DNA from 3 places in the Paenibacillus urinalis genome. Region 1 is predicted to be linked to each of the others. Evidence: riboswitches for the same ligand, from Rfam matches in the RefSeq annotation. Region 1 holds a riboswitch; each other region holds the start of a gene.
The links. Region 1 has a riboswitch for ZMP and ZTP ahead of PUW25_RS11475 (DJ-1/PfpI family protein). Riboswitches for the same ligand answer to the same signal wherever they lie in the genome.
Positions count from the first base shown of each region.

Region 2: linked by a shared signal. The riboswitch ahead of PUW25_RS22915 (TIGR01440 family protein) and the one ahead of PUW25_RS11475 (DJ-1/PfpI family protein) in region 1 are both predicted to bind ZMP and ZTP.
Region 3: linked by a shared signal. The riboswitch ahead of PUW25_RS04830 (bifunctional 5,10-methylenetetrahydrofolate dehydrogenase/5,10-methenyltetrahydrofolate cyclohydrolase) and the one ahead of PUW25_RS11475 (DJ-1/PfpI family protein) in region 1 are both predicted to bind ZMP and ZTP.

Region 1 is NZ_CP118108.1:2,482,853-2,493,470, forward strand. It holds gene PUW25_RS11465 (pectinesterase family protein) at 192-3,608, shown strand; gene PUW25_RS11470 (helix-turn-helix transcriptional regulator) at 3,675-4,469, opposite strand; ZMP/ZTP riboswitch at 4,584-4,661, shown strand; gene PUW25_RS11475 (DJ-1/PfpI family protein) at 4,761-5,363, shown strand; gene PUW25_RS11480 (LytTR family transcriptional regulator DNA-binding domain-containing protein) at 5,548-6,483, shown strand; gene PUW25_RS11485 (ABC transporter ATP-binding protein) at 6,653-7,507, shown strand; gene PUW25_RS11490 (ABC transporter permease) at 7,504-8,250, shown strand; gene PUW25_RS11495 (DUF6440 family protein) at 8,303-8,506, shown strand; gene xynC (glucuronoarabinoxylan endo-1,4-beta-xylanase XynC) at 8,832-10,517, shown strand.
Region 2 is NZ_CP118108.1:4,934,292-4,944,909, forward strand. It holds gene wecB (non-hydrolyzing UDP-N-acetylglucosamine 2-epimerase) at 1-817, opposite strand, end outside; gene upp (uracil phosphoribosyltransferase) at 852-1,481, opposite strand; gene glyA (serine hydroxymethyltransferase) at 1,722-2,969, opposite strand; gene PUW25_RS22915 (TIGR01440 family protein) at 3,012-3,608, opposite strand; ZMP/ZTP riboswitch at 3,804-3,886, opposite strand; gene PUW25_RS22920 (low molecular weight protein arginine phosphatase) at 3,958-4,530, opposite strand; gene PUW25_RS22925 (manganese efflux pump MntP) at 4,645-5,214, opposite strand; gene PUW25_RS22930 (L-threonylcarbamoyladenylate synthase) at 5,290-6,423, opposite strand; gene spoIIR (stage II sporulation protein R) at 6,569-7,237, opposite strand; gene PUW25_RS22940 (FtsW/RodA/SpoVE family cell cycle protein) at 7,535-8,737, opposite strand; gene prmC (peptide chain release factor N(5)-glutamine methyltransferase) at 8,937-9,824, opposite strand; gene prfA (peptide chain release factor 1) at 9,832-10,618, opposite strand, start outside.
Region 3 is NZ_CP118108.1:1,087,617-1,098,234, reverse strand. It holds gene PUW25_RS04850 (ABC transporter permease subunit) at 1-459, opposite strand, end outside; gene PUW25_RS04845 (ABC transporter ATP-binding protein) at 456-1,427, opposite strand; gene PUW25_RS04840 (hypothetical protein) at 1,424-2,572, opposite strand; gene PUW25_RS04835 (sigma-70 family RNA polymerase sigma factor) at 2,612-3,133, opposite strand; ZMP/ZTP riboswitch at 3,428-3,507, shown strand; gene PUW25_RS04830 (bifunctional 5,10-methylenetetrahydrofolate dehydrogenase/5,10-methenyltetrahydrofolate cyclohydrolase) at 3,561-4,418, shown strand; gene PUW25_RS04825 (serine hydrolase) at 4,538-5,653, opposite strand; gene PUW25_RS04820 (alpha-glucuronidase family glycosyl hydrolase) at 5,788-7,869, opposite strand; gene PUW25_RS04815 (GntR family transcriptional regulator) at 7,927-8,601, opposite strand; gene PUW25_RS04810 (Nif3-like dinuclear metal center hexameric protein) at 8,643-9,452, opposite strand; gene PUW25_RS04805 (ABC transporter substrate-binding protein) at 9,571-10,618, opposite strand, start outside.

The DNA.
Region 1 (10,618 bases):
ATATCAGGCTCAATCGTCGGGTGCCCGAGCAGTGCGAAGTTTTTCTTACTGCTCGGGCACCCGAGCTAATCTCATAATATGACAGCGCATTCATAAAAGAATCCATTTTCACTTGAAAGGGGTGATTGTATTGGACGAGTAAAGAAATGAACTAGGCAGAAGACGAAATTATAACTTAAAGGAGGAAGTTTATGAAAAAAATAGTGTCAGTATTACTCGCTGCATCTATGCTCATGATGACTTCATTAACGGGCATGACATTTGCGGAAACAGCACCTGCTGTGCAAGATGAACGACTGCCGGCAGTCAGCAGAGATTACACGACGGTAGAGAATAGCAGTGGCACAAGCTTTAATTCTAGTGAAGAAAGCGCAACACCAGAGGGAGAACAGGGAACGGTCTATTATGTTAATGAGGATTTTGAGGACACGGCTGTCGATACAACTCCAACTGGATACACATTTATGCCGAATCCGCAGGACACGGATCATATAGTAGTGGTTAAGGACATCCCTTCCGATACCACTGGTAATGGATCAGACAAAGCCCTCTTACTATACGATAATGCGGTCGGAAGTACCGAGTTTTTACGCAAATTTGCACCGCAGAAGGGTAAGTTTATTCTGGAAGTCGATATGACCTCTCCAGGCTGGCCAGGTACCGCAACCGTTCTCAATCTTCAGGACGAGACAGGAAGCAAAACGGCCTTGTCCATCCAATTACGCAAACCAACAGCGCCTGTTGCAGAGCCAGATTACACATTGGTTTACAAAAGAAATGGAGCAGATTACAAACTCGCCGATCCTTTAGTTAATAATCAATGGTACAACCTGAGATTAGTGACGAACGTAGCAGCGAAGACTGCAGATATTTATCTAGATAATCAGCTAGTGGCAGATGATGCGCCACTTGAAGCAGATCTGACAGCTTCAGGAATAGGCCGGATCTCTACCAAAACGCCAGGAACGGGTAAAGGAACGATCTACTATGACAATCTTAAAGTATATGTAGAGCCGGTAGAGAGTCCGAAGGGACTCACTGCAGTACCCGGCAACGAAAAAGCCCAGCTCCAATGGACGGCTGCTGAAGGCGCTTCTACTTATACTGTCAAGAGGAGCATGACAGAAGGCGGTCCTTATGAAACTGTTGCGAGTGGAATTACTGATGTTTCCTATATTGATGAGGACTTGGTGAATGATACAACTTATTATTACGTCGTGACTGCAGTGGGATCAACGGGAAAGAGTGGCTCTTCGAATGAAGTGACAGTAACTCCTTCCTCGGCAGCCATCAGACCCGATCCACCCGCGGGAATTATGATCTCCGCTCGAAGCGCGCAAGCTGATTTAAATTGGCAGGGTGTTGAGAATGCCATCAGCTATACGATTAAGCGAAGCACGAATCCGGAAGGTCCATTTGAGACGGTTGCATCGAAGATAACCACAACCTCCTACAGAGACGGTGGATTGGATAATGGAACGACGTATTATTACGTCATTTCTGCGGTAAGCATTGGTGGAGAAGGTGACAACTCCAAAGCGGTAACAGTAACACCTACAGATCATCTATCGACCCCAACGGTTACAGCAGCACCGCTGCCTAATGGAGCAGAGCTCCATTGGGAGAGGTTAGATGGCGCGTCACTTTATGAAGTGCGTCGTTCCGATACTTCGGAAGGTCCCTATCAATTAATTGGAACCGTATCCGAATCTACGTATCTTGATTCCGGACTCATGATCGGATTTCCGTATTATTACAGAGTCACTGCAGTGAGCGACCACTCGCGTAGTCTCGATTCAGCAGCCGTAGGCATCCGTCCATCTGCTATCGACGGCACACCTGCAGCACCTTCTGGATTGACAACTGAACCGGCAGCCGAGAGTGTGGTACTGAATTGGGATTCCGTCTCAGAGGCAACATATTATTCTGTCAAACGGAGCAGTTCAGAGAATGGTCCATATGAGCTGATTGTAAGCGATCTAACCGAGACAAGCTACACGGACAGCGGACTCACGAATGGGGTTCCTTACTACTATATTGTTACGGCTACAAACGCTGCGGGGGAGGGAGCTTCCTCTATTCCCTTAAAAGAGGTACCTGCACAGGTGATTGTAGTTGCTAAAGACGACGCCGGACAATATTCTAATGTGCAAGATGCCATTAATGCGGTCCCAAGCAACAGTCCGGCTCAGACGGTAATTAAAATTAAAGACGGCACGTATCGGGAGAAAATCAGTGTACCATCCGATAAAATCAATATACGTGTAATCGGAGAAAGCAGAGAAGGCACGATACTGATCTATGGAGACTCTGCCAGCACCTTAGATGGGAATGGGAACCCGCTGGGAACTTCCAACAGTTATAGCTTCAGGGTTCTGGCGAATGATTTCACAGCGGAGCGGTTAACTATACAAAATGATGCAGGCATTGATGCGGGCCAGGCAGTCGCGTTATATGCCAATGCAGATCGACTCGTATTCCGGGATGTCAGCTTGCGAGGACATCAGGATACGTTATACGCTAATAATGGACGTCATTATTATAAGGACAGCTATATCGAGGGAACTGTAGATTTCATATTTGGAAATGCTTCTGCTGTATTTGAAAATAGTGACATCCATAGTCTCCGTAATGGTTATGTCACGGCGGCTTCGACTGGTGCAGGAAAGCCAGGTTATGTATTCATTAATAGCCGGATTACAGCAGATCCAGGCGTAACAGGAGTAACACTGGGAAGACCATGGCGTGCTGATGCCAATGTTATTTACGTGAACAGCTACCTTGGTGAGCATATATCTCCAGAAGGCTGGAATAACTGGGGCAATGTGAATAATGAAGCCACTGCACGTTATGGCGAGTATGCGAGTTATGGACCTGGAGCCAATCCGAAGAGCAGATATCGCTGGACTAAGCAGTTAACACTTGAAGAGGCGGCATGGTATACGCCGGCTAACATTTTGAGTGGAAGTGATGGCTGGAACCCGGTTGATTCAATTGACTTGGCTAATAGTAATCGGGAGCTGGAAGCATTGAATGTGGATGGTGTGGCTGTACCTGATTTTGATCCTCAGGTGACTGATTACCAAGTTGAGCTGGAAGCCCAAAGTGAGATCCCAATCGTTACTGCTACAGCTCAATCAGAGAAGTCTGTCATTTCGATCGAGCAAGCAGAGAACGTTCCTGGAAGTGCGGTTATCCATGTAACTTCTCAGGACGGAGGCGTCAAAATCTATGAGATCGAATTTGTCTTCGGCGAGGATGAATTGCCCCCTGTTCTACAGCTTGAAGTGGATAAGCCTGTCCTCAAGGCAAGAGGGCATCGAATGGAGACGATTCGAGTCACTGCTAACGCAACCGATGAGGAATCTGGAATAGCTTCCATCACTCTCGTATCCATTACCAGCAATGAACCTGACAATGGAAAAGGCGACGGAAACACGAATAATGATATTCAGGGAGCAGAATATGGTACTTCAGATTTTGAATTTGAATTAAGGGCAGAGCGTTCAGGCGCTGGTTCAGGGCGAGTGTATACAATAACGTATGAGGCTGCTGATGATGCCGGTAATCGAACCACTGCGAATGTAACCGTCACTGTTGAACACTGATTACATTAATCGAAGTAAGGGAGTGCCTATCTTAATAGGCACTCCTTTGCTTTTATTCATGCTGATTCATTTCAGGTATTTTGTAACGTTATTTCTAAACTCTCTCGGCGTCATGCCGTATATGCTCTGAAATACTCGATTGAAGGTTCGTTGACTATCAAATCCAGCATTGCTGCTAATGGTCGTAAAGGATGCGTCTGTGGTACGAATCAACGTTGAAGCGTATTCGACACGGAGAAGGGCAAGATAATTTCGGAAGTTCATTTTTATCCGTTCCGAAAAGATGCGAGAGATATAGTATTTGCTGACAGAGAATTCAGCAGCAAGGGAATCTAGTGTAATCGGCTCGGTAAAGTGATTAGCTAAGTATTCCATAATTTTTTTAGACATGTCCTGGACAGGTATTCGCGGCCTCTCAGTGAGTTCGATTTGGCGAAGAAGATGTGACATGATGATATAAGTAAACCCCAATTTTGCAGCAAAATCCTCGCTTTTGACAATTTGATTGAGAGCATAAGCTGCATCTTGATGAATATTGGCTCTCGATATTAAAGGTGTAGCCGGTTGAAATTGAATCAGATCAGGAAAGATACCTCCAAGGATACGAGGATTAAATATAATCAGCATGGCGTCTGCGGGATCCTGTCCAACTCTATAGTACCTGTGTACAATGTCCGGTAATATTAACGCTGCCTCGCCTTCTTGCACTTCGTATGCGCTTTCATTTATTTGTATTCGCTGTTTACCGGAGAAAACATACAGGATTTCGATATGTCCATGCAGATGAGCAGGAAACGTGAGCTGTCTCGCATTATGTTTAATAATCAAATCACCAGCACGAATTTCATAAAAAGGTATCATGACATGACCTCCGATTTGCGCAGTATTAGACTGCTGGGGGTTGCATTATGTGGTATATGTCTATTTTCATATCATGTGTTTGAGTTTAATTCAAGTATTGATATAATCATGATATCGGATATGCGTAACTGGCGTAACGTGGAGTTCCACGAGGAAGCGCATATTGTCATGCCGTACGCCTGGGCGGAGTATTTGATATAGATCAAAGCTTATGGTTCTGTCTTCTACAGTATTTGATCTTACATCAGATACTTTTTTTGTTTAACAAATAAGAAAAGGACGGGTGCACAAATGAAGATTGGATTTGTACTTTTCAACGGCATGACAAGCATGGACTTTACTGGATTTTACGAGGCTATCACCTGGTTAGGCATATTAAAGGCGAAAGAGAACGTATCATGGACCTTTTGTTCGGACAGGGAAGAAGTAACAGATGATCGGGGACTAACGATGAAGGTGAATGAAGTAGGTCCGGATCTAAGCAAGTTTGATCTTGTCTTTGTCCCTGGAGGAATGGTGACGAGAGAACTTCGGAATGACAAGGCTTTTATCGATTGGATCCGGACTGCCGAGAATGCTCCATATAAGGTGTCTGTCTGCACAGGTGCGTTATTGCTGGGAGCTGCAGGTTTTCTTGAAGGAAAACGAGCCACCACCAACTCTTCGGCTTACGATTTGCTGGCTCCGTACTGCGAGGAAGTTATTGAAGCACGCGTCGTTAGGGATGATAGGGTAATAACCGGCGGTGGGGTGACGGCCTCTATCGATTTGGGTTTATATATCATCGAGTGGCTTACAAATGAAGCTACGGCACGACTTGTACAGAAGAAGCTTGAATATCCATATTATCAGGCAGGTAAACTGAGTGATGTATATAAGTTGCACGAAGCTTAGATTGTAATCTTCAGTCGTATTAAGCTATTCTTTCTCTTCTTTTGGGAACTTTATCAGTAACGGAATCGTATTAGTCAGAGTGTTATGGATCCTAAAATACGAAAAAGAAAGTGTGTATTGAATGCCTTTGATCTCTTTAGAAAAAGTAATGAAGCAAGTTGAAAATCGTACGGTGTTAAAAAATATGGAGCTCGTTATTGAGAGTGACTCACATATCGGCATCAAAATGTCCAATGAAGAAAGTGCAGCGCTATTTGATCTAATCTCGGGGAAGCTTCAGCCAACAAGTGGGTCGATTCGGAGAGAAACGAGTTCCATTCTAGCAGCCAGCCAGGATGATGGCTTATACGATACGCTGACGGTCTACAGCTACTTAACGTTTTTTAAACGGATCGCCTATTTTCCTCATCCATTAGAAGAATATATTGCCGCTTTTTCTCTATCCGATGTTTGGCGGACAAAGATTAAGAAATTGACAGAAGACCAGAAGAAGAGGGTCAGCTTATTTCGCATGTTTCTATTCCGCGCGGATATAATATTAGTTCAGAATCCACTCCATAATCTAACAGCCGAAGGAATCGAGCTCTATTTAACGGCACTGGAATATCTTCGTTCACATCATACGGCCACCTTAATTACATCGAACTCTATAGAAGAGTTATTGCTGTTAAGCCGTGATATATATCGATATAACCGATTGATGGGACTTGAGAAAACGGACCTTGTCAATGAACCGATCCCTGTTACATCTGAACAGAATGAGAGCATTAAATTTACGCCAAACAATGTATTCAAGGTCAGCAGCAAGCTGGCAGATAAGACGATCTTTTTTAGTCCAGACGAAATTGATTATATCGAGAGCATCAACAGTGTAAGTAATATTCGCATCGATGAGGATTACTTCCCGACGGATTTAACGATGAACGAACTGGAAGAGAAGTTAACTAAATTTGGTTTCTTCCGATGTCACCGATCTTTTTTAGTCAATTTGCAGCGCGTGTCTGAATTGATCAGTTATTCTAAAAATAGTTATACCTTGATCTTGAAAGGGAATTCGGATGTGAAGCTTCCCCTCTCCCGCAGCCGGCTGGAGGAAATGAAACAATTAATTGAAATTTAAAGTACATTTGAGGCTGGAATGAGTACATTTCGGCCTCTTTTTGTTACATTTGAGCTGTTTGCATTACCGTTCGGCGTTATTTTACGACATTTTTGCTGCCATTCGTTAAATTAGAGTACAGAAGGACAACATCATCATCTTTCAATATTAGCGGAGGAGAGAAGAGCGAATGGACAGAAATACGGTGATTTACGCTGAACAATTATCCAAAAAATTCAAAGACGAGTCTGCTCTGAAAGGGCTCGATTTTTCAGTACAGTCAGGAGAAATTTTTGGCTTTCTTGGACCTTCTGGTTCAGGGAAAACAACGACGATCAAAATATTGACAGGACAATTAGCACAAACTTCAGGAAGAGCCATCGTGTTAGGTAAGCCAGTTGAACAAATGAATGAACGTAGTTATGAACAGATGGGTATGGTTACAGATCATAGTGGCATTTATGAAAAAATGTCGGTGTACAGCAATTTGAATTTATTCGCCAAAATTTTGGGGGTCAAGAAAGAACATGTAGATTCTCTCCTACAGAGAGTTGGTTTATTGGAGCACAAGCATAAACCAGCCGGCAAATTATCGAAGGGCATGACTCAGCGCTTAGTTCTCGCACGAGCGATTCTGCATCAGCCGAAGGTGCTCTTTTTGGATGAACCTACAAGCGGGCTAGATCCGAGTACAGCAATTTCTGTGCATGAATTACTAATCGAGTTAAAAGAGAAAGGGACGGCTATTTTTCTAACGACTCATAATATGGAAGAAGCATCGACCTTGTGTGATCATGTTGCATTGCTAAATGATGGTCTGATTGTAGAGTATGGGACCCCAAAAGCGTTATGTCTCAAGTACAATCAGAATAAAAGCTATCGCATTTTGTTAAAGGATGAGAAGGAGCTGACACTACCGCATTCCGAAGAAACAGGCCGAAGAATAAATCAATGGATGGCTGATGATCAGCTTGTTACGATACATTCTAATGAACCGACACTTGAAAAAGTCTTCTTGGAATTGACGGGGAGGGAACTACATTGAACATTTCATTAAGAAAAATAAGAGCCATTACAGGAATGAAATTTCAGACCATTATCAATAATACAGGTGTTATATTAGCACCTATACTTGCCCTATGCTTTGTGTTTGCCACCCGAAGTTTATTACCGGATTTGAACGTAAGCAGCGAAGGGTTGACGTTCTCAACGAATGCATTTGTGCTAAGCTTTGGGATTGTTTTTAATATCGCCATCGCTGGCATCTCCATGAGCAGCAGTCCACTTGCAGAAGAAAAAGAAAAAAACACGTTAAGAGTACTCATGACATCTTCAGTAAACGGCGTAGAGTACCTCATCGGAACTTTGCTGCCACCCTTATTTATTCTCATAATCGTTAACATTCTGATGATTCCGGTGAGTGGAACTTCATTCGCAGAGGTGCAGTTTGGAAGCTTCTTGTTGATGACAACGGCTGCCAGCTTTATAAGCCTGATTATTGGATACATTGTAGGCATATTTGCGAATAACCAGGCACAGACAGCGCTTGTAACGATGCCGATTACAGTAATACTAACTTCTGTCCCTGCAGTCAAGCTGTTCCATGAGGATTTGTCAAACATATTAAACTACACTTACACAGGTGTCTTAACGAACTTTACCAATAGTATATTTGCTGATGGTGGTTACCAATGGAATTTGAGAGATATTAGTGTGCTCTTAGGCTGGCTCATCATTTCTATCGTCGTATTTGTGTATGCTTACAAGAAGAATGGACTGGATCGTTAACGATATTAATGGTTTATGTCATGAATAACAAAAATTTATTGAGGAGTGGTAGATGATGTTTAGTAAAAAAGGGGATAAACGTTTTGAAGAAAAGCTGGTACAAAATTATCAGCATGGCTTGCTCTATATTTTGGTGGATCGTCAAACTGGTGTGAATTATCTTCATGTATGGAATCCGCAAGGCAGTGGCCTTACCCCTTTATTGGATGCGGATGGAAAAGTGATTGTCGATCCAGTAGAAGGAACGGATCAATAATATCTTCGACATGAATCCAAACGGCAATCATGCAGAAGCAGTAAAGCTCATCGTCGGTCTTCTTGAACAAAAGTAATAACTTTACAAGAATCACTAGGGGCCTTGGCTCTTTGTGGTTCTTTATTTTTCTTGATCGGATCTGCCTAACACGAAATTACTATAATATGTCCGGTATTAACTGAAAGAAGAATAGAGTAATATTTACAAATAAATCCATCTATATAGCTTTTCGAAAGGAAGTGATAGGTAGGTATTCTATTAAATGATGAATGGGTTGTATATTTTTGATTGCGCTTTCATTTGTTTGATCATTTTAAGGAGGTTGATGATATTGAGAGTGAACATAAAAAAATCAGTCCTTATTTTATTGGCATTTTTAACGGCTCTACCTCTGATTGTAACTCCAACACAGGTGACAGCAGCTAGCGATGCTAACATTAATTTGTCCTCTGAGAAACAGCTCATTAAAGGATTTGGAGGAATAAACCATCCCGCCTGGATCGGTGACCTGACACCAGCTCAGCGTGAAACTGCCTTTGGTAATGGAGCGAATCAGCTTGGGTTTTCGATTCTACGAATCTACGTAGATGAGAATAGAAATAATTGGTACAGAGAGGTTCCTACCGCACAAAAAGCGATTGAGCAAGGAGCCATTGTATTTGCTTCACCCTGGAACCCACCGAGTGATATGGTCGAAACCTTTAATCGCAACGGGGATCCGAACGCCAAACGACTGAGATACGACAAATATGCAGCTTACGCTCAGCATCTGAACGACTTTGTCACTTATATGAAAAACAATGGTGTAGACCTGTACGCCATTTCGGTGCAAAACGAGCCGGATTATGCTCATGAATGGACCTGGTGGACACCACAGGAAATCCTCCGTTTCATGAAAGAGAATGCGGGATCTATTCAAGGCACCAAGGTTATGGCACCTGAATCGTTTCAGTATCTAAAGAACATGTCTGATCCAATCCTGAATGATCCTGGGGCACTGGCTAATATGGATATTCTAGGAGCACATACGTATGGAACTCAGATCAAAGATTTTGCATACCCGCTCTTTAAGCAAAAAGGTGCAGGTAAGGAACTGTGGATGACCGAAGTATATTACCCGAACAGTGACAACAATTCATCGGACCGTTGGCCAGAGGCACTGGAGGTATCCTACCATATGCACAACGCCATGGTTGAAGGAGATTTCCAGGCTTATGTATGGTGGTACATTCGGAGACAGTACGGTCCTATGAATGAGAACGGCACCATTAGTAAACGTGGATATAATATGGCTCACTTCTCCAAATTTGTGCGACCAGGCTATATCAGAGTAGATGCAACCAAAAATCCAGATACGAACACTTTTGTTTCCGCTTACAAAGGTGATAACAAAGTCGTCATCGTCGCCATTAATCGCGGCACTTCAGCTGCAAGCCAAAAATTCGTTCTGCAAAATGGAAACGCATCTACTGTCTCCTCATGGGTTACAGATAGCAGTCGCAATATGGCAAGCGGAGCACCGATCACCGTATCGTCGGGAGCCTTTACAGCGCAACTTCCTGCCCAAAGTGTAACGACGTTTGTAGCAAATATTACTGGCGGCGGGGGGAGTCCAGTTACTGGAACCACATACGAAGCAGAAACAGGGACTACACTTACTAATGCTGCTATTGAATCACTCTATCCAGGATACACTGGATCCGGATATGTTAACTTTAATGCTTACACCGATTCTGCGATTCAGTGGAATGCCATCAATAACACGATAACAGGTACCAAAAACATAAAGTTCCGATATGCATTGGAAAGCGGGACACGTAACCTCGATATTTTTGTCAATGGGACCAAGGTGATCAGCAACGAGCCTTTCCCGGCAACGGGAAGCTGGTCAACTTGGAGCGAGAAGAGCATTCAAGTCCCCATGAACGCGGGAACCAATACGTTAAAAATAGTAACAACCGGAACTGAAGGACCAAATGTGGATAACATTACAGTGACAGCTGTTCAATAAATACGATAAAGCGGCGATCTAATTTAAAGATCTTCCACTTGTATGAACAAGTATAGTGAAACATGAGCAATAAGCTAAAGGCGGCCTACTTATGAAGGTCG
Region 2 (10,618 bases), 2.5 Mb from region 1:
TGTGGAAATCTACAACGTCCAGCGGATCAATCAGCTTAATACGCGGGTGTCCTCCCAGAATTTCGTATGCCGGCTCTTTGACTGCAGGACTCAGATGCACAGGGTAGACGATGGCTACATCCTCAAACTCATCTGCGATGCGCTTGACGGCTCTGAATATGTTGCGGTGAGGCTCGCCTTGGGATTCACGGCGGTGAGCCGTCATTAGAATGAGCCGCTTGCCTTCTGCAAATTCGAGCACCGGATGCGTGTAATCATCCCGTACCGTATATTGAAACACATCTGTGACCGTATTGCCTGTGACGTATACACTTGACTCCGGCTTATTTTCTCGCAGGAGATTGTTCGCAGACATATCTGTCGGTGCAAAATGCAAGTCCGCAAGCACACCTGTCAGCTGTCTGTTCATCTCCTCAGGGAATGGTGACAGCTTGTTCCACGTACGAAGCCCTGCTTCCACATGTCCAACCTTGATCTGCTGCAAAAATGCCGCATAGCTGGCAAGGAATGTGGTCAGGGTATCTCCATGAACGAGTACAATGTCCGGTTTCGCTTCCTGCAAGACCGGTTCAAGTCCTTGAAGGACTCTTACCGTAATTTCGTTCAGTGTCTGACGGTCCTTCATGACATCCAGATCATAATCCGGTGTAATGTTGAACACTTCCAGCACTTGATCCAGCATCTGACGATGCTGAGCTGTAACACATACAATTGATTCGATCTCATCAGGGTGACGTTCCAGCTCCAAAATAAGCGGCGCCATCTTGATCGCTTCCGGGCGGACTCCGAAAACCGTCATTACTTTAATCTTCGACATTCGCGTTCGAGCCCCTTTGTATCAGAATGATTTGTTATTTCGTACCGTACAAGCGGTCTCCTGCGTCACCAAGACCAGGAATAATGTAGCCGTGGTCATCCAGACCTTCATCAAGTGCAGCCACATAAATGTCCACATCGGGGTGAGCATCATGAACGGCCTTGACACCTTCTGGTGCAGCCACCAGGTTCATCATCTTGATCTGAGTGCAGCCGCGCTTCTTCAGCACATCAATCGCCGCAATCGCAGAGCCGCCAGTGGCCAGCATCGGATCGATTACGATGAGCTCGCGTTCCGTTACATCTGTAGGAAGCTTCGTATAGTACTCCACAGGCTGCAAAGTCTCAGGATCGCGGAACAGACCCACATGCCCTACTTTGGCCGCAGGAATCAATTTCACGACGCCATCCAGCATACCAAGCCCCGCGCGCAGAATCGGAATAAGTCCCAGCATACGTCCTGAGATGACCTTACCCTCTGTCTCGGCTACAGGTGTCTGCACAGTTATCGTTTCGAGCGGAATATCGCGTGTTATTTCGTATGCCATTAAAGTTGCCACTTCATCTACGAGTTCACGAAAATCCTTAGTGTTCGTGCGCATGTCACGAATAATTGTCAATTTGTGTTGAATCAACGGGTGATCACATACCACCAATTTTCCCATTGCTTGTCCCTCCGGTAGGTTCTTCATTCATCATCAACAGCCGCATCTACGCAAATTATAGACAGGCAAGTCGATAAATCCTGTATATTATATCATTCCCTATCCTTAAAATGCACCTTCATCTGACGGTATCATTCGAACAGTATAAAAAAGACCGAACTACCATGATAGCAGTCCGGTCCGTTGTTCAAGAAAATAGCCGAGACAGCTAATTCTCAGTATGGGAAAATTTGTTTTATTTTAGTACTTTAGCTCTGGATAAAGCGGGAATTTGTCAGTTAACGCCGTTACTTGTCGTTTTGCTTCTTCCAGCACCGTAGCATCTTGAGCGTTCTTCAGCGTCTTGGCGATAATTTTACCGATCTCAACCATCGCTTCTTCGTCCATGCCGCGGGAAGTTGCTGCAGGCGTGCCGATCCGAATACCGCTCGTTACAAACGGACTTGTAGGATCAAATGGAATCGCATTTTTGTTAACCGTAATACCGATCGAATCAAGCACATGCTCTGCATCTTTACCTGTAATGTTGATATTGCGGGTATCGATCAGCATCAAGTGGTTGTCCGTACCGCCGGAAACGATATTCAGACCCTCTGCAATCAAAGTTTCAGCTAGAACTTGAGCATTCTTCACTACATTTTGAGCATAAGTTTTGAAAGAAGGCTGAAGAGCTTCCCCGAGGGCAACCGCTTTGGCAGCAATAACGTGCATCAACGGTCCGCCCTGGCTTCCTGGGAATACAGCCTTATCAATCGCAGCAGCCCATGGCTTGCGCGTAAGGATCATACCACCACGTGGTCCGCGAAGGGTCTTATGTGTCGTTGTTGTTACAAAATGAGCATGCGGCACCGGATTCGGATGCAGACCTGCTGCCACGAGACCCGCAATATGGGCCATATCCACCATGAACAATGCACCTACATCGTTAGCAATGCTCGCAAGTGCTTCAAAATCAATGGTACGCGGATAAGCGCTGGCACCTGCTACGATCAGACGAGGGCGATGCTTAAACGCCGCTTTGCGAACCTCGTTGTAGTCGATGCGGAATGTATCTTCCTGAACACCATAAGCAACAAAGTTATAGAGAAGACCCGATGCATTCACCGGGCTGCCGTGTGTCAAATGACCGCCATGTGCAAGGTTCATCCCGAGCACGGTGTCTCCAGGCTTAAGCGCCGCAAGGTATACAGCCATATTCGCCTGTGCACCGGAGTGCGGCTGAACGTTGACATGCTCTGCACCAAACAATTCTTTGGCACGTTCACGAGCGATATCTTCGACGATATCAACATGCTCGCATCCGCCATAGTAACGTTTGCCAGGGTAACCTTCAGCATATTTATTTGTAAGTACGGAGCCCATCGCTTCGATAACCGCTTCGGAGACGATATTCTCAGAGGCAATCAGCTCGATATTGTTTTGCTGACGTTTGAGTTCCAATCCCATCGCATTAAGTACTGCCGGGTCTGCTTTGCGCAATTGATCCATAACTTGAATTCCTCCCATATGATAGCTGTTTAAAATAAATTCTTAATCACAAGTTGAAGTGTTACTGGTTACATCAAGCTGGTACACCGCACGCTCTCCGCCAATAAGCTTTGGCCTGGACAATGCGGTAGTCACCCGTGCTTCCCCAATATAACGCCTTGCTGTACGGTAAGGAACGGCAACTCTCTTCAAATGCATGCCGATGAGCGTCTCACCGATATCCATACCCGCATGTGCTTCGATTGTTTCGGCAAGACAGGGCTCTTGCAATGATCGATATGCCGCTGCGGCCATAGAGCCTCCTGCCTTCGGAACGGGTACGGCGGATACTTCCGTAAGTCCAAGCCTCTCAAGCAGGGAACGTTCCAGAACCAACGCTCGGTTCAAATGCTCGCAGCACTGCACAGCAATCTCGAAACCGTAAGCATTCTTTACTTCATTGATACCTTGAAGCAGCGCTTGTGCAATCTCTGACGCTCCGGCTGTTCCAATGCGCTTGCCTGCTACCTCGCTTGTACTGGTACCAATGACGACGACTTTACCTGGACCAAGCTTCCCTTCCGCCGCAAGCTCTTCCAGCACCTCAGCTGTCTGTGCCGTAAGATGATGCAATTCAGGGTGAATGCTGTTTTGTTCCATAGCCTAATGAACCCTCCCCTTCCGTTTGTGACTTTAAAACGATCGCAAGAAAGAGTTGTTCACTCATGAGAATCGTCTAATTCGCCCTATTTTGCGATCTGCCAAGATCATTTGAGTCTTATTATACCGAAAAGTATGGCGAAATACGAAAAAAGAGCAGTCTCCCACACAAGTATACCTTGCGTGCAAGAAATGCTCTTTTGCCCAGGCGACCGGCCGTTATCTCCGATGCTCCATCGTGGTTTAATCCACACTTGTCGCCAGTTACACCGGAATCTCATTTATCTACTTCATCATAGAACATCAGATGTTAGAAATCAACTACTTCTAGAGCGCTGTACCAAAAAAATCAGCTGAGCTTATCCAGCACACGCTCAACCGCAGAACGGATCTCCGCTGCCGTCACATCATAATCTTCTCTACTGCCCCCAAAAGGGTCTGAAATATCAAAGCTTGGAATCCGCTGCTGAATTTCGATAATACGCTGACGATCCGAGGCCAGCACTTCCTGTCCAAGCGCACGCTTCATTTGCCATTCTGCATACAATCGATCCCGTTCCTTAAGATCAGCCAGGACTTTTGGATCATCTTCTGCATATTCCTTCAGCGTGTAGATCTTGTCAGCACACTCGGGATAATGATGAATGACTTGCTGCTTATGTGAACCCGTTAGGGTTAATATAAGATCTGCCCATTGGACCAAATCACGATTGACCGAGGATGAAGTTATGACATCCTGAATATCGTGATCCCTAAGCACAGCAGCTGCATGACGAGAAATCGTACTTCCATCTATGGCAGACACTCCTGCGGATCGAACTTCTACATCAATGCCTCTTGCAGCAGCAGATTTGCGAAACAATCCCTCTGCCATCGGGCTGCGGCAAGTATTGCCTGTACATACGAATAGAATATTCTTCATATGATCACCTCCGTCGTCTGTATACCTGGATGAACTCCACTGTCATTAAGTTTCCTATGAGATGATTTCTATTGTATGACGCATCGTCTCAATATGCAAAGGAGAATAAACGAGCTAGAAGATGAACAGCATGCCAAAAGCCAGCAATATCGCCCCTCCTACAGCCTCTCCGTATTCTCCGAGATTTCGGCTCACTCTCCTGCCTATTAATAAACCGACCATGGACATCACGAAACCACAGATGCCGAAGGCAATAACGGTCAGCCATAAATCACTCTTGAACATACCAAGGGTTACACCAACGGAGAAGGAATCTATACTGACACTAACCGCAAATATCATTGTCCCGGCAAACGTCCGGTGGTCCATGAAATTCGACTCCCCAGGTCTCAAGGCATTAAATATCATATGCGCGCCGAGTGCAAGTAGCAAGCCTCCTGCTACATAGGAAGTAATCTGACCCAGAAAGGAGCTGACATATTGTCCTGTGTAGAAACCAATTAAAGGCATAAGAATATGAAACAGTGATATCAGCAAGCTCAGCCGAAGCACATGCAGAAGCCGAATCCCCTTCATGCCTATTCCAATCCCCAGCGAAAATGCATCCATTCCTAGAGCAACAGCCATAATCATAATTGTAATAAGATGGCCTAGTTCAGCAGGTGCGACAAGACAAGCATTCATCCATACCCCCATGTCCACTTTAAGTCTTGTACACCATATGCGGACAAGAAGTAAAACATGACAAGTATAAGGTACTTACGTCACATGGATGATCTGATGTCCTGCTGCTTTTAACAGACGATTCATAATCGCTGCTCCAAGCCCATCGGAAGGACAGGCCTCAGCCAGAATATAGGATGCGCCCATCTCATCACAGCTTCGGAGAGCGGCATACAGCAGATGAGCTCCCTCCGCCAGCCGATCCATACTGCCCAGCGAGAACAAGCCATCGGCCTGATACTGATCGATATGCTCACTGAAGGCTAGAACCGCGGTTACTTCCCCGCCTCTCTTGGCTTCATGAAGCCTGCTGGAGATATAATCCGTTACTTTAGAAGCATCTCCATCGACTATACAGAGTGCACCTTTGGGGGCATAATGCGTGTATTTCATACCTGGTGAACGGGGCGCAACCAAGCTCTCATTGTGATCCGCAGCAAGACCCGGGTCAACGCGAACCTCGGAAACAACCGTCCTCAGCTGTTCTGCCGTAATTCCACCAGGACGCAGAATCGTTACTGTTCCATCCGCATCTGCTTGCACGACCGTTGATTCCACCCCAACACCGGTAGCCCCGCCGTCCACAATCCCTGCAATGCGTCCATCCAGATCAACCTGAACATGCTCCGCGAGTGTAGGACTGGGTCTTCCTGAGCGATTCGCACTTGGAGCGGCAACAGGACAGTCCGCCAAGGCCAGGAGCTGCAGAGCCACAGGATGGTCCGGCATACGAACGCCAACCGTGTCGAGCCCAGCAGTCACCCGCGCTGACAAGACCCCCGGCTTAAGCGGCAAAATAACTGTCAGCGGCCCCGGCCAAAAAGTATTCATCAGCGCTTCAGATACTTCATTGATCTCACTTACAAATTCGCCTAGCTGCTCCCGATTCGCGATATGCACGATCAGTGGATTGTCCGATGGTCTTCCTTTGGCTTCAAACACCGCTTCCACCGCTGTCGTATTTCTCGCATCCGCACCCAGCCCATACACGGTCTCTGTAGGAAACGCAACAATGGAACCCTCCCGAAGGAGCTGCGCAGCTTCTTCCAGATGTTCCATCGCTTGTATCGTGTGTTGTTCCAGCCAGCCATGCTGGACATTGCTATTCTGCGGAGACACCTGCCAATAAGAGGTCTTCATTCCCGCGTCTCTATTTGAATTGTTTGTCATTTGCAATCATCCAGCCTCATCTTGTATTCGTTAAATGCTTATAGTATAGCATAGTTGTCGAGTTTTCGATGGCATGGCCATGTCACTATTCCAATCCGACGAACGGCCCCCGTCCTAAACTCTACTCCTCGCTGATCACGACCTGCTAAGCAAACATGCTGCCAGCCCAATCCCACATTTTAACCAATAAATCCCATAAGAAAAATCGGACTTCAGGCTCAGAAGCGCCCTCTGCAGCAGCTATCTCTGTGCTTTGTTCATTTCCATTCGTCGAACTTCCTGTATCAGCCGCAGCCTTATCTGCTAGATCTCCATTGCTGCCACCTACAAAGCATAGAGGAGGAAACAATACGCACCACCAATTCTGACCTTCACCTTTACCGAGCGTGATTCGAACCGCTTCATAATCGCCTGCCGGATAGACCAGCTTGCCGTACATCTTCGTCGGAAACGGGACAACCGCCAGCTCTACATTATATTCATAATCCAGTCCGCGAGTTGTGAGCTCCTCGCCTACCAATTCTTTTAGCTGAGGAATATGCTCTTGAACCATCGTTCTTGCCTGATTCAGACTATTCGGATTGTCGAGCTCAGGAACCCACTCATTCATCTGCATAACTACAGCGTCCCGAATCTCTCTTTTGACGAGCTGATCACCGGGCATATCCGAGTTAGCCAGTATGCGCAGCCGGATGGACTCCTGCGGAATGAGCGTTTGATGAAGCGCAGCATCCATCTTCTGACCTTCCCAGCTCATCATGACAATCATCATTACCACCACGATCATTAGAAACTGCTTCATACTCTTCCGCATACCCGTCTCCCCCTTAGGCCATGTTCTTCATGTCTATCAGTATGTCCCCGTTTACTAGAGTTAAACCTAGCATTTGAAATTTTAAGAGATTCGCTCTATTTCGTAGTACCGCCTATTAGTGCGAAGAAATGAGACTGCAGATAAGGGGGATCGAGAGATGGGATGATAGAGTTCATGGGAAGATAAAGTTCATGGGAAGGTAAAGTCAGCACTTGTGAAAATACAAAGGGAAGTACAGCCTGTGCAGAGCAGCTCCTCTGTCCACAGTCCATACTTCCCTGAATCTTATCTTATTGACTAGGCTCTAGCTTCCTTGCGGCTGAAAGAGCGTTTCTTCTGCTCATTGCTCGACGGAGACGGCATATCATCATCGGTCTCCTGTCCGTGCACCCGAATACTCATGATCAAGCCGATACTTGCCATATTAATCATGAGTGATGTCCCCCCGTAGCTAATGAAGGGAAGTGTAATTCCGGTCAGCGGCATGATTCCAATGAAGGCGCCGATATTGACAAACACCTGGTACAAATACATCGCCACCACACCGACAATAATGTACGGCCCGGTCCTCTCCTTCGTCTCAAGCGCAATCAAGATCATTCGGTGAATCAGTATAAAATATAGTAGCAGCAGTACCGATGAACCCACAAACCCGAATTCCTCCGCAATCAGCACAAATATGGAGTCGGAGTAAGTGTACGGAACTCGTCCGGACTGTACAGAAGAGCCGTCCATGAAGCCTTTCCCCGTAATCCCGCCAGAACCGATGGCGAGCTTGGCATTATCGGTGTGCCAGGAGGCTTTGGCGGTCGCCTTCTCGGGTACGAGCCAAGGGTCCAGACGCTCAGCCCAGTGCGTACGGCCGATTTTGTCCAGATAATCATAGATCGAGTCGTGATATACCGTATACAGCTTGATACCACCGCCCACTACCACAGCGACAATCACAAAACCAATAAGTGCATGAGACGCTTTAACATTTCCGATCCACAAGAGAGCAATTAGGATCACCACATAAGCCAGCGCGTTTCCAAGGTCATTCTGGAGCATGACAAGGGCAAACGGTAAAAAAGTCAGAAGGCCGATCGGCACAACATCTCTCCAAAAATCCAGCTTCGACTTGTCCCGTTTAATCAGTACAGAGGCGAGGAAAATAACCAGCACCAGCTTGAAGAGCTCTGCCGGCTGAATAGACAGCGGTCCGAGCTGAATCCAGCCGGTCGCATTATTCAGGTTGCTTCCGAAGAAGTTCGCCGCGAGCAGCGTAGCCAGTCCGAAGAAATAGATATACAAGGCATATTTGACTAACAGCCGATAATCGACCAGCGTAATCGCAAACATCGCTCCAAAGCCCAGCACATAATAAGCCAGCATCCGAAGATGATGACCTTCTAGATTCGTGCCGTGCGTGGCACTGTACAAGCTCAAGATACTAATGACCATAAGCAGGCAGATGATGACCAGGATGGAAGCATCCATCTTTTTAAACTTCTGCAGCATGAAGCCGTCCCCCTAAAACGCGTCCTGTTTCGGTATAACACGATAACACGTGTATGAAACCATCAGCGCATTTCACAATTTACAATTTTAAATCCACACTTCAATTCGACATAATGTTACACACTTCATCTATTGTAAGGGATCGCTTCGGAAAAAGAAAATCAAGAGGGATTACAATTTCGTAATCCCTCTTCCAGTCTTATCCTTTATTTCTGATCCCCATAACGTGACGGTCAATTCCAGCGAGATCCGGCACGACAATGATCTCATCCCAGTGGCCGGCCACGCGCAGCAGCTCGGCCACATCCTCCGCCTGGCCCTGGCCGAGCTCGAAGCCAATAAGCCGCGGCGGCGCAGCGAGCAGGGCCAGCTGCGCCATCATGGTCCGGTAAGGGCCGAGCCCATCCGGACCTCCATCCAGCGCGGTGCGCGGCTCATGCTCGCGCACCTCACGCTGCAGCCCGGCGATATCATCCGCCGGGATATAGGGCGGGTTCGACACCAGGATGTCGACCCGCTCCCCCGCGAAGGGCGCCAGCAGATCGCCCTCGCGAAACTGCACGGCTGCGCCGTTCGCTGCTGCATTCTGTGCAGCTACGGCGAGCGCCTCCGGGCTGATGTCGCTTGCTTCGACATGCCAGCCCGTCCGCTTCACCGCCAGCGTCACCGCAATGGCGCCGCTGCCTGTGCCAATATCTGCGGCCAGCGGTGTTCCGCCTGGCCACAGCCTGTCGCCGTGCAGCATGACAGCCTCGACGAGCAATTCCGTCTCGGGCCTTGGAATCAGCACGGCGGGACTCACCTTAAACGGCAGGCCGTAGAATTCCTGCCGCCCTATAATATATTGGGCCGGTTCCCCCTGGCCCTTGCGATTCACGGCCTCTTCGAATGCCGGAATCTGCTCCTCCGGAAAAGCATCCGGCAGCGCCATGTAATAAGCAGCTCCCTCGAGCCCCAGAACGTACTCCAGCAGCAAACGTGCATTATTCTGCGGCTCCAGCACACCACAGTCTTCTAAAAAAGAGGAAGCCTTAAGAAAGGCTTCCCGATTGCTGCTTCCTTGCGGCAGTTCAAATGGCAACCGCATCAAAGCTTTATTCCCCTTTTTCCATGATTTCTGCCTGCTCTGCGATTGTCAGGGCGGACAAAATTTCTTCAATCTCACCGTTCATCACTTGATCCAGTCTATGCATGGTTAGACCGATCCGATGATCCGTTACACGGCTCTGCGGGAAGTTGTACGTACGAATCCGTTCACTGCGATCGCCCGTACCGACCTTGCTTTTCCGCTCACCTGCATATTTCGCTTCTTCCTCTTGACGCATCATGTCATAGATCCGCGTACGCAGCACCTGAAGCGCCTTTTCCTTATTGGAGTTCTGGGATTTGCCATCCTGACATGTAGCTACAATGCCCGTTGGCACGTGCGTTACCCGAACGGCCGATTTCGTCGTATTAACGGACTGACCGCCTGCACCGCTGGAGCAGAACGTATCGACACGAATATCCTTGTCGTGAATTTCAATATCAAAGTCCTCAGCTTCAGGCATAACCGCTACCGTAGAAGTGGAGGTATGAATCCGTCCTCCAGATTCTGTCGCAGGAATACGTTGTACCCGGTGAGCACCACTCTCGTATTTCATTTTGCTGTAAGCGCCGCGGCCATTGATCATGAAGATAACCTCTTTGAATCCGCCAAGGTCACTCTCGTTCACGTCCATCAGCTCAACCTTCCAGCCTTGGGATTCTGCATAGCGTGTATACATCCGGTAAAGATCTGCAGCGAACAGCGCAGCCTCGTCACCGCCTGCCGCACCGCGGATCTCGACGATCACGTTCTTGTCATCGTTCGGGTCTTTCGGCAGAAGCAGAATACGAATC
Region 3 (10,618 bases), 1.4 Mb from region 1:
TGCCTGGATATGAACCATGGGATCCTGCGGGATTGCTGCATGGATATCGGTGATGATCATAATGGCTGTGTACAGCACGAGTGTATAACACAATAACAAGGATACATAACCAAGCCATCTGCCAATATAAAATTTCCATCTAGGGATGGGTCTTGGCAGAAGAGCTTGCATGACACCCTGTTCGGCCTCACCTGCTATGGAGGAGAAGGAACTGAAGATGGACAGCAGTGCCACAACGAATCCGGCGAAGAAAAAACCGATCATCATCATCAGTACGCCACTGGCATAGTCAGTGATCAAGTTACTTCCTGTCATAAAGCCACTGGACCGATTGCTGTCAGCAATCGCCGCTCCAATGAACCAATAAGCTATCAAAAATAGAATGGAAAGAATGCCTGCAAGGATCATGACACGCTTACGCAGCATCTCTTTCCAGGTCATATTCATAATCAGTATCATTCGTGTTCCCCCCGATGGCTAAGTCCCGATACGGCGGTAAGGAACCAATCCTCCAGCTTGCCGGTTACTCTGTTCACTTCATAGAGTGTCATCCCCTGCTCCATAATGAGGGAGTTGATCCAGCCTGCCTGCTCCTCGTTATCGAGCTCAGCGACAAGCCAGGTGGAGTGCTGTTCTTGAGAAGCGGGCAACGATCCTACCGTCTTACTGTCCACCTGTATCTCAATCCCGGTCTCTTCCTGCAGCCAGGTCAGGATCACTGGCGTATAGCCACCCACTTTAAACCGATAAGTGATCCTCTGTTGCAGGACAGAGCCCACATCGCCGGTACGTAAAATCTCCCCGTTGTTTAACAGCGCAATCTGATCACACACGGCTTCGACATCTTCAAGCATGTGGGAATTCAGAAATATCGTCTTTCCCTGAGCCTTCAGTCGTTGCAATATGGAGCGAACCTCCTTGCGTCCGACCGGATCAAGTGCGGAGGAAGGCTCGTCCAGGAAGATCAGCTTCGGATCGCTTACGAGCGCTGCTGCGAGTCCGAGGCGCTGCTGCATTCCTTTGGAATAATCCTTTACCTTGCCTTTGCCCCGGCTGCCAAGTCCAACCTCATCCAGCAGCTCAGGAATGCGCCGCTTTGCATCGGAAGAGCTAACGCCGCACAGCTTGGCATGAAGCTTCATGACCTCTTCGCCGGTCAGCCACTCCTGATATCGGAACAGCTCAGGCAAATAGCCAATTTGTCCTTTGGCTTCAACGGAGTGAATCGGATGTCCAAAGATCGATGCACTGCCGCCCGTTGGATAGGTAAGCCCTACCAGCATCTTAACGAAAGTACTCTTGCCTGCTCCATTCGGTCCGAGGAAGCCAAAGGCTTCCCCTTCCTGGACCGTAATGGATACGTCACGGCAGCCGCGTCCGTTGCTAAATTGTTTGGTTAAACCTTCGGTGTGAATGGCGGCCGTCATTCCGTAATCATCTCCTCCACCTGTGCGAGCAGTTTGTCTTTGGAATCAAACAACGAGTCGCCGGACAAATTGAACAATACGCCGTCTTGCGTCCATGTAGCTGTATAAACAGGCTTCCCAGTTGAAGATACATAATCTTGTTCAACAATAACGACCGGCACTTCCTTCACTTCCACCTTCTCGGCATCTCCATCCGTGAACACTGGCATTGGAAGCTTGCCGGACAAGATACTGTCTGATTTAATCGCTGTCTTCAGATTATCTGGCAGCATCGGGAAGTCCAGCACTGCCTTGACCGCTTCCTCTACTGAGACAGAAGGATCAACCTCTACTGATGGAAGCTTCTGTTGAGATAACGAAGCGTACAGCTCCTCTCCATCTGTATCTGCATGGTAATATTGATGCAGCGTCGCTGGGATATGGAACGTAATTGGCTTCCCATCGAGAGATTCAGGCATTAATTCCTTGGCACCAAGCCGCGCCATTGTCGTGTTAACTTCATTAATGTTCAGTTTCATCGTAATCGTCTGTGAGGTAAATGCATAATAACTTTCTACATTGAAAATATCATTCTCATATGCTGTGAGCCCGGTTAGCTCTTCAATCTCTTGTAAGCTTAATTTTTCATTGTTGAGTTCAGGTCCATATGCATTCGTAAACGAACCATGCTTGTTGATAAAGTCCGATGAATTGCTTCCTCCAGATACTGAGTTGAAGAAGTCCATAACATCTCCTTCATTAACTACCGTTACCTCATCCATACGGAATTGGTTTAGTATCGCGGCAAGCGCCTTATCTCCGAGCGGAGTCGCGATCATGACTCCTGCCACAGCCGCCGCCGTTGCTATGCTGAGCCACTTCTTAACCGGCTTTTTCATATGATGCTTTTTCTTTACAACAGCGGTCTGCTTCTCCTGATTCTGATGATCCGTCATATCGTATCTCTCTCCCCTGATTTCATTTTGTAATACACCTTTTAATACATCTTCCTTTAATGGATGTGCTGCCTTAGGCCCGTTTCCACGCTCCATGGACCATGCTGACCACTTGGGGCTCATTTCTTCTTCTTCCAGCCTTGACGCCAGCTTGTTCCAAGCATCTTCAAGCTGCTTGTTCTCGTCTTTTCCGTTCGGCTTTGATGTCATGTGCACGTTCAACTCCTTACTATGCTAATTGGTATATCCTCAGGACTGTGGCGCGGACTTTCCTTGAACCTTTCTCCTCAGCTTGCTTGTAGCTCTGCTTAACATCGAGCCGACAAGAGGAGGCCTTACATTCAGCTCTTCCGCTATCTCTGCATAGCTGTATCCTGAGTATTTCAGCATTAGCAGCTGTCTGTCGCGCTCCGGCAGCTCGTCCATCCATTCACGTACTTCCTCCTGATCCATACGCTTCAGTACAATCTCTTCTCCAGAGGACAGGAGCTGCTCTCTTCTATCAAAATACTGCTCCTGCTTCTCCTTGAGCTTCCGTTCTCGTATTTGTTTACTCATATAATCATATCCGATGCGAGTCAGTACACGATGAAGCCATGCACCAATCGCAGCCGGATCATCTGGCGGATTCCGATACAGCCGAATAAATACCTCTTGCGCAAGATCTTCCGCGGCGGCTTCATCCTGGATCAGAGCCATCAGTTTTCGGCGTACAATAGGATAATGCTCGTCGAACACTGTACGGAAAACGTCGATTTCCTGTCCTTCCATATGTTTAACGTCTCCTTTCAGCTGCAGCTATACATAAGACGGACGACAGTTTATTTTTATAGCACGTTTTATAAAAATGTTTAATGGAGTCCTTTTCGAAACTCATCGAACCCGAGAATTTGAAACTATATCAACTACCTATATGAATTATACCGAAGCTGGAATATAGCTCATCATTCCAAATCTTGTGCATCCCTATTGAACAATTCGACAAAATGAAGTACCATCATGGGGTGAGCTTCGATTATTCCATTGTTTCTTCATATGAGGTCTCACTTATACATTACAATTAAGATCGTCGCATGTAACTGGCGTACACGGTGAACCGTGAGGGAGCATGTGATTAGATATAGCCGTACGCCTGGGCAGAGGTAAGGGAACTTAAGTTTCCCTTGCCTCTTTTTTACTTGGAAAGGGCGATGTGATGATGAGCGACAACACACTGATTCTGAACGGTCAAACGGTAGCAGATTACATGAGAGAAGAAACGGGAGCAAAGGTGAAAGAACTGAAGGAGCAGGGAATCCAGCCGTGTCTGGCTACCATTCTGGTTGGTGATGATCCTTCTTCGGCAACTTACGTACGTATGAAAGGAAATGCTTGTGCACGAATCGGGGTGGAATCGATCAAGGTGGTGCTTCCTGCCGAGACAACGACAGAGGAACTCATTCAAGAAATCAACAAGCTGAATCAAGACCCTTCCGTTCACGGAATTCTGCTGCAGCATCCGGTTCCGCATCATATTGATGAAAGAGCATGCTTTGACACGATCAGCATTGAAAAAGATGTAGACGGAGTAACGACGCTTGGTTATGCACTGAACGCGTTTGGCGAAGCAGATTATCCATCCTGCACACCGCAGGCCATTATTCGCATTCTTGACTTCTATAACATTTCAATGGAGGGCAAGCACGCCGTAGTCATCGGCCGCAGTCCGATCCTCGGCAAACCGGTATCCGCGATGCTGCTGAATCGCAATGCAACGGTGACGACCTGCCACTCCAGAACGGTAAATATTGAAGCGATTGTGAAACAGGCAGACATTGTGGTCGCTGCCGTAGGTAAACCGAATTTTGTACAAGGAGATTGGATCAAGCCAGGAGCCGTTGTCGTTGATGCAGGCTACAACAAAGGGAACATCGGTGATGTCGACTATGATGCCTGCTTGCCGCACTCCTCTGCCATCACACCTGTACCTGGCGGTGTCGGCCCCGTTACCATCGCGACCTTAATTGAGCATACGGTAAAATCGGCGTACAAGTCATTACTGAAGCAAGAGCAGTAATATCATGATGTAACACTTTGAAGCCATCAGCTTCCTATAATTATAAAAGAGCCCTTCCAACAGGAAGGGTTCTTTTATGGATGATATGCAGTATCACTAGCACTGAACTCCCCTTCGGATCATTTAATCCCCTTCAAATGCTCCCGGACCGTCTCATCTGTCAGCAGCTTTAATTGGAAGCTGTTCAGACTATGCGATAGCTTGGCTTGTTCCTTCCAGGTCAGATCTGTCATGAATATAGCCAGCTCTAGTGTATTCCCTTCCTTATCTGTCGCATACATAGCATTCGTCAGGACAAACATCGTAGAGCCTCCTTTTTGACCTGCATGCTGAAGCCATTCCTGGTTGCGGGAATCTCGCATGAGTCCTTCCATAACGGGATCAAGATATTGATGCGCTTCATTAGAGAAGTAAGATTTGCTGTTCAGCTTCTCCATAATGGATACATAATCCCGTGTTGTGGAACGGGGCAGCCGGTCAGACCAAACCTTCTGGACATCCAGACTGAGCCATTTGCTAAGCTTCTGCTTGTCTTCTGCGGTTAAAGGTGAACTGGATATTCGGTTATGTATTTGTATTGCTGCAAGGCGATATTCTGCCAGGTCCATCTGCTTAAGTGCGGAGAGTGTTTCTCCCTTGGTTAACTGCTGTTCCTTCATTAGATCACTAGCGACAAATAATGAGCTGACCAGAGGATATAAGGGCTCATGATATTGTAAATCCAACTCGGTTATTAGCTTCTGAATGGAATCCAATCCAAGCAGATCCATGAGATACTCCGTATTGGCGTTGGAGCTGAAGGCAATCATTCCATAAGCTATCTCACTTACAGGTACGGTATCTGACTCTTCCTTTAATCCTAAGTGAGCGATCCAGGCTTCATGCGCGCCGCCATCGGTTTTGGGAACATAATATTGGTTCAGCGCTTTCAGTTCTACCTCCATCTCAGGATCGATTCGTCCCTCTGCTGCCTGTCTTGCATATTCAATAGCAATGATGATCTTAACCGTGCTGGCGAGCGGAAGCGGCTCCTCGGGACGGAGCTCGATCAGCTTCGCCTGATTATATTGAAGTACCATTGAGAAGCGGGGACTGTCTTTATTCTCTTCAATAAATTGAATGAAATAGTCGGCTCCTGTGTTATTTAGCTCATGTCTAAAACGCATGCCGCCAATGAACATAACTGCACACACCAGCACGATAACGCCTACAATCGACCATATGATGATCGTCATGATGCCCTCCTTTTACTCTCCCATATTATTGCATGTTAATCTGTTTAAATGGTTTCTTGATCATCTGTGAACAACCTAAATAGCTGCCGAGCTTCGCTCTGACAGCTATTGTAGCATATTTCCCCAAATTAGTATTAAGCATAAATCGTACGTTCAAGCTCATCTGAAATGCCTGACTTACGATAGAAATAAGTATTGATGATATCTCTCCATTCCTTCGAATGAGCAAGCTGTCCTTCCAGACGCTCCATTATACCCTGATAGCGCTCCGAATCAATCTGTCCCTCAAGCTTGCTCCAGCGCCGAATCAACGTTTCAACGCCTTCCACACCATCAAAGTGAGTGTCATAAATATGCTGAATGACCGTCTTGCCGGACTTCAGGACATGCGTATACGGTACATGATGGAAGAAGAGCAGTAATTCATCCGGACAGGTCTCTAGTGATTCGTACCGTTCAGCATTTTCCGGGAAATATTGTGCTGTATATCCGGTTCCATTCTTGACCGTCCGATTGACACCGATGCCATGACAGTCTGCAAAATGATACGTTCCCCACCTGGAATATTCATAGCCGTCCACATTAGGTCCATAGTGATGCTCCGGGTTAACCATCCAGCCTACACCAAGCGGTGAAGTGTAGCTCTCATAGATGGGCCACGAATCCTGAAGCATCGTACTCACCGCCTCGAGCACTGCAGGGTTAGAGCCAAAGGTTTGCTTGATCCATTCAGAGGTAATCTGCTCTTCAGCTAAATCCGGATTCCAGGTTAATCGGCCATAGCCGTATAAATTTGCTTGGGCAAGCGTGTGACCCGTCCAATTATGATCATCACCCACATTAATGACCGCCGTAATTCCACTGTATTTATACGGATACAATTCACCTGACGCAACCTTCTTAATCTCTGATCCCGCTCCCTTGGCGTAAGTATCAAAATCAAAGATTTCCTTCCACTGTGGAATCAGGTAGCATAGATGTCTTTGCTGTCCGGTATATTCCTGAGTAATCTGGAACTCCAGAATTTGGTTCGTATGCGGCATGGCTCCGAGAAGCGGGGACACCCCTTCCCGAACCTGAAAGTCCATTGGTCCGTTCTTGATCTGGAGAATCACGTTATCCTTGAACTGTCCGTCAAGCGGCTTGAAATGATCGTACGCGGCACGGGCCCGATCCGTCTTGCGGTCTCTCCAGTCCTGAAGACAGTTGTAGACAAAGCATCTCCAGATTACAATCCCTCCAAAGGGCTCATGTGCCTCAGCGAGCATATTGGATCCGTCTGCATGTGTCCGGTTATAGGTGAACGGTCCCGGACGACCCTCAGAATCCGCCTTAACGACAAAGCCCCCGAAATCGGGTATGTAGCTGTAAATTTCCTGTGCCTTATCCTTCCACCAAGCCGCAACCTTCTCATCGAGCGGGTCAGCCGTAGTTATCCCTGCAAGCTGAATCGGACTGGCATAATTGGCACTAAGAAACGTCTTAATCCCATACGCTCTAAAAATCCCCGCCACTTTCGCCACATCCGGCAAAAATTCCGGTGTGATCAGCCGTGTTTCCACCTCATGTACGTTCACGTTGTTAATCGCAATACCATTGATTCCAATCGACGCCATCAGGCGGGCATAATCACGAATTCGTGCATCATCAGTAACAAACTGATGATCCTTGAAGAAAATAGATCTACCCGCATAACCCCGCTCAATGGAACCGTCCATATTGTCCCAATGGTTCATCATTCTCAGCTGGTTCTTCGGATTCTCTATAATGTGAAGCTCACTTAAATTCTCTCCCATTTGTAGCAGACGAAGCAAATGGAATGTTCCATACAGCAGTCCTTTATCGGTCTTTCCCACAACATAAAGAGAATTTATTGCTGCACTGTTATCGGAAAAAGACTTTAGTACGTATCCTTCCTTATTAAGCTCTTGCGCCCATGGAGCTGCACCAAGTTCTTGCGGTAGCTCCTCATGGACGACAGCTAAACGAATACAGCCTGTTGTTAGCGTATCGGTAGAGTCCAGTACTTCAGGAAGTACACCGAACATTTCCGAGATGCCATATTGCAGCTCCCGAATGGCTGATTCTGTAATTTGAGAACGTTCCCTACATCCAATTTTAGAAATTTCAAAAGAACCCTGCCATGATGCCTTACTCTCGTATCTAAGCCAGCCGCGGTCCGCAGCAGAATGTGGAAGCTGTGTGTTCTGTGCCATGACGTGAAACTCCTCTCCCTTACCTTGCTTGAAATTGTGCCTAGCCTAAAGCGTTCCTCACACAAAATAATGCGGGTATTTCTCACGCAATATATCCTGATCTACAACGACAAGCCGCAGATGATTCTCCATCATTTTTCTGGCCTGTTCTCTCTCCTTCTTCACAATCAACTGATAGATCTGCTTGTGCTGCGAAATGATGTCCTCCCAGTTGGAATCCGATAGCAGCCGGAGCAGTCTTAGGCGATTGAAGTGAATGTTTAGCTGCTGAAGCATCTTCCAGGTCCGCTGCTTTCCGGTGCCGTGAAAAAGAATCTGGTGAAATTCTTCATCGAGCTCGAAGAGCTTCTGGTAGTTTTTCTTATCTGCACATACGTCCTGCATCGCAATGTTCGTTTCCAGCTTGAACTTGAATTCCTCAGGAAAATGCTCACAGCACAGCTCGACGATTTCCTTCTCCAGCTTCTCCCTGATAAATCTGCCTTCCTCTACATGAGCAAGATGAATTCGGGAGACCAGAGTACCGCTCTGTGGAATTATATCAAGCAGCTCCTCTTCAGCCAGCTTCATAAACGCCTCGCGGACCGGAGTTCTGCTGACATTCAGTTCATCGGCAATTTCTTTCTCTGAGATCTTCGTTCCTGGTGGAAGCTCCAGGCGTAGGATGCGATCCTTCAATAAATAGTAGGAATAGGCTCTGGTCGAGCCCTTGATCTTCTGCTCAGTCGACATACCGTTACCTCTTTCTTCGAAGCTATTTGGTTCCGTTCTTGTTATACTACCTGGAAGATGGGGGCAACTGGAATAAAGTGAACCGGCACATTCGGGAATTGCTGACGAATCCTGTCTGCGATTCGACTCATCCCCGGCTCCTCGCTGGCCGCATGCCCTGTGAGAAGCAGTGATTTGCTGCCTCCAAGGGTCATCGCATCCCGTATATATTCAGGGGTCTCCCATTCCGGTCCCTCGCCTGCAATAATGAGCTGCAGCTGTTCATTCTCATACAAGGGAATCAGGTGCTGACCTCCGCCTCTGTATCCTACTGTGATACCGATGCGTTCACATATAACATCCAGACCTCCAATAACTCTAACATGAGAGAGCTGAAGCTTCGCCTTGAGATGCTCCGCAATTTGCCTTACCGTTTGACCTGCCGGCAGATGAACAATCGATGCTGTGGACAAGTGCCGAATAGGGTATCCATCATAACCAATGGCTTCAATCAGCCCATCTGTAATTTCATCAGGAGAGTATCGGTGCGGATAATCATGAAATCGATAAACGGTTAGATGCCTCTCCTCAATAAGCGCCTGCTTGGCTTGGTATACCGGGTCTAACGTCAGCATTTCTTGTGCTCCTTCGTGATGACTGTAGAACAATCCCTCATGAGTAATAAACAGGTTGGCTCCAAGCTCTGCCGCTCTATTCAGTGCTTCATACGTTGCGGAGAAGGATACTGCAATGCCCTGGACGACTTCAGCAGAACGACCGCATACAATCTTGTCTACTGTCGATTCAAGCACACCAGCCGGCTCCTCCAGACTGCGGATCACATCCTGTACCGTGACATCCAATATTCTCACTCTCCAGTATCTTGATTATTGCAGTTCAGTTCGTCATCAATAAAAGAGGAGGCAGCCTTTTCGTAGGCGAAACGGCTGCCTCCTGCGATAACCTTAAACTTTTTGCTCGCCTGAACGTTTATTCCCCAGCTTTTTCCTTATATTCCTTGTACGTTTCATTCGCGATTTCTAGATATTGAGACACACCTTGGCTCTCCAGCTCCGATACGAAGGTATCGAATTCAGACAGATCCCGTTCTCCGAGAATGAACTTGAACGTATTTTGATCTGTGTAATCTTTAAGCGGAGTGCTGAGCAGAGTGACTCTTTCACGTTCTTCAACTGAATAAGGAATTGGCGGTTCAGCAGGAACGACATCCTTAACTTCCTTCATATCATTCTGGAATTTAAGCTCTTCTTCGCTGAACATGGAATGGAGCAGATCTGTCGTGCCTCCGTATGCAAATACACCGCCGGAGAAGCCGTACTCAATACGCAGATCCTTGGTTCCATCCGGGTTCAAACCATTATAGTTAATATCTTCTACAAGCTTGCGAACGCCATTCTCCTTCGTGAAGGTCTCGCCCTCTACGCCCCATTTTGCAAATTCCTGACCTTCGTCACTATAGTACAGCCAGTCAATGAATTGAATGATCGCCTCAAAGTTCTCGCTTTCTTTGGCTTTGGAAGAGATCATGACGCCGTTCTCCAATCTAGAACCGGACATCAGCTGCCCTGCAGGGCCGCCCGGCACAGTAATCTTCGCGATGGAATAGTTATCTTTACCGAGTGTCTTATCCATATCGTTACGATGCATTACTACCGTTTGAGAGTTGCCGTTGATTACAAAGGACTTGCCGGATACGAACTTTTGAATCGCCTGCTCATCATCCTGAGTGAAGCTTTCTTTGTCCAGAAGGCCTTCCTCTACTAGCTTATTGAAGTACTCCAGCATTTCTTTATATTCTGGTGTGGTTGCTGTATATACGAATTCATCCTGATCTTCCTTGTAAGTAAGTCCGTTGCCATAGCCCCAGCCGCCTTTGGTTCCAAATCCTGTTGCAGCAATATTCAGCGTGCTGTTGAATTTGAAGCGGTCAGAGAATGGAATGGAATCCGGATACTCTTCCTTCAGCTGCTTAAGTGCTGTATACAGCTCCTCCCAAGTTGTTGGAATGGCAATGTTA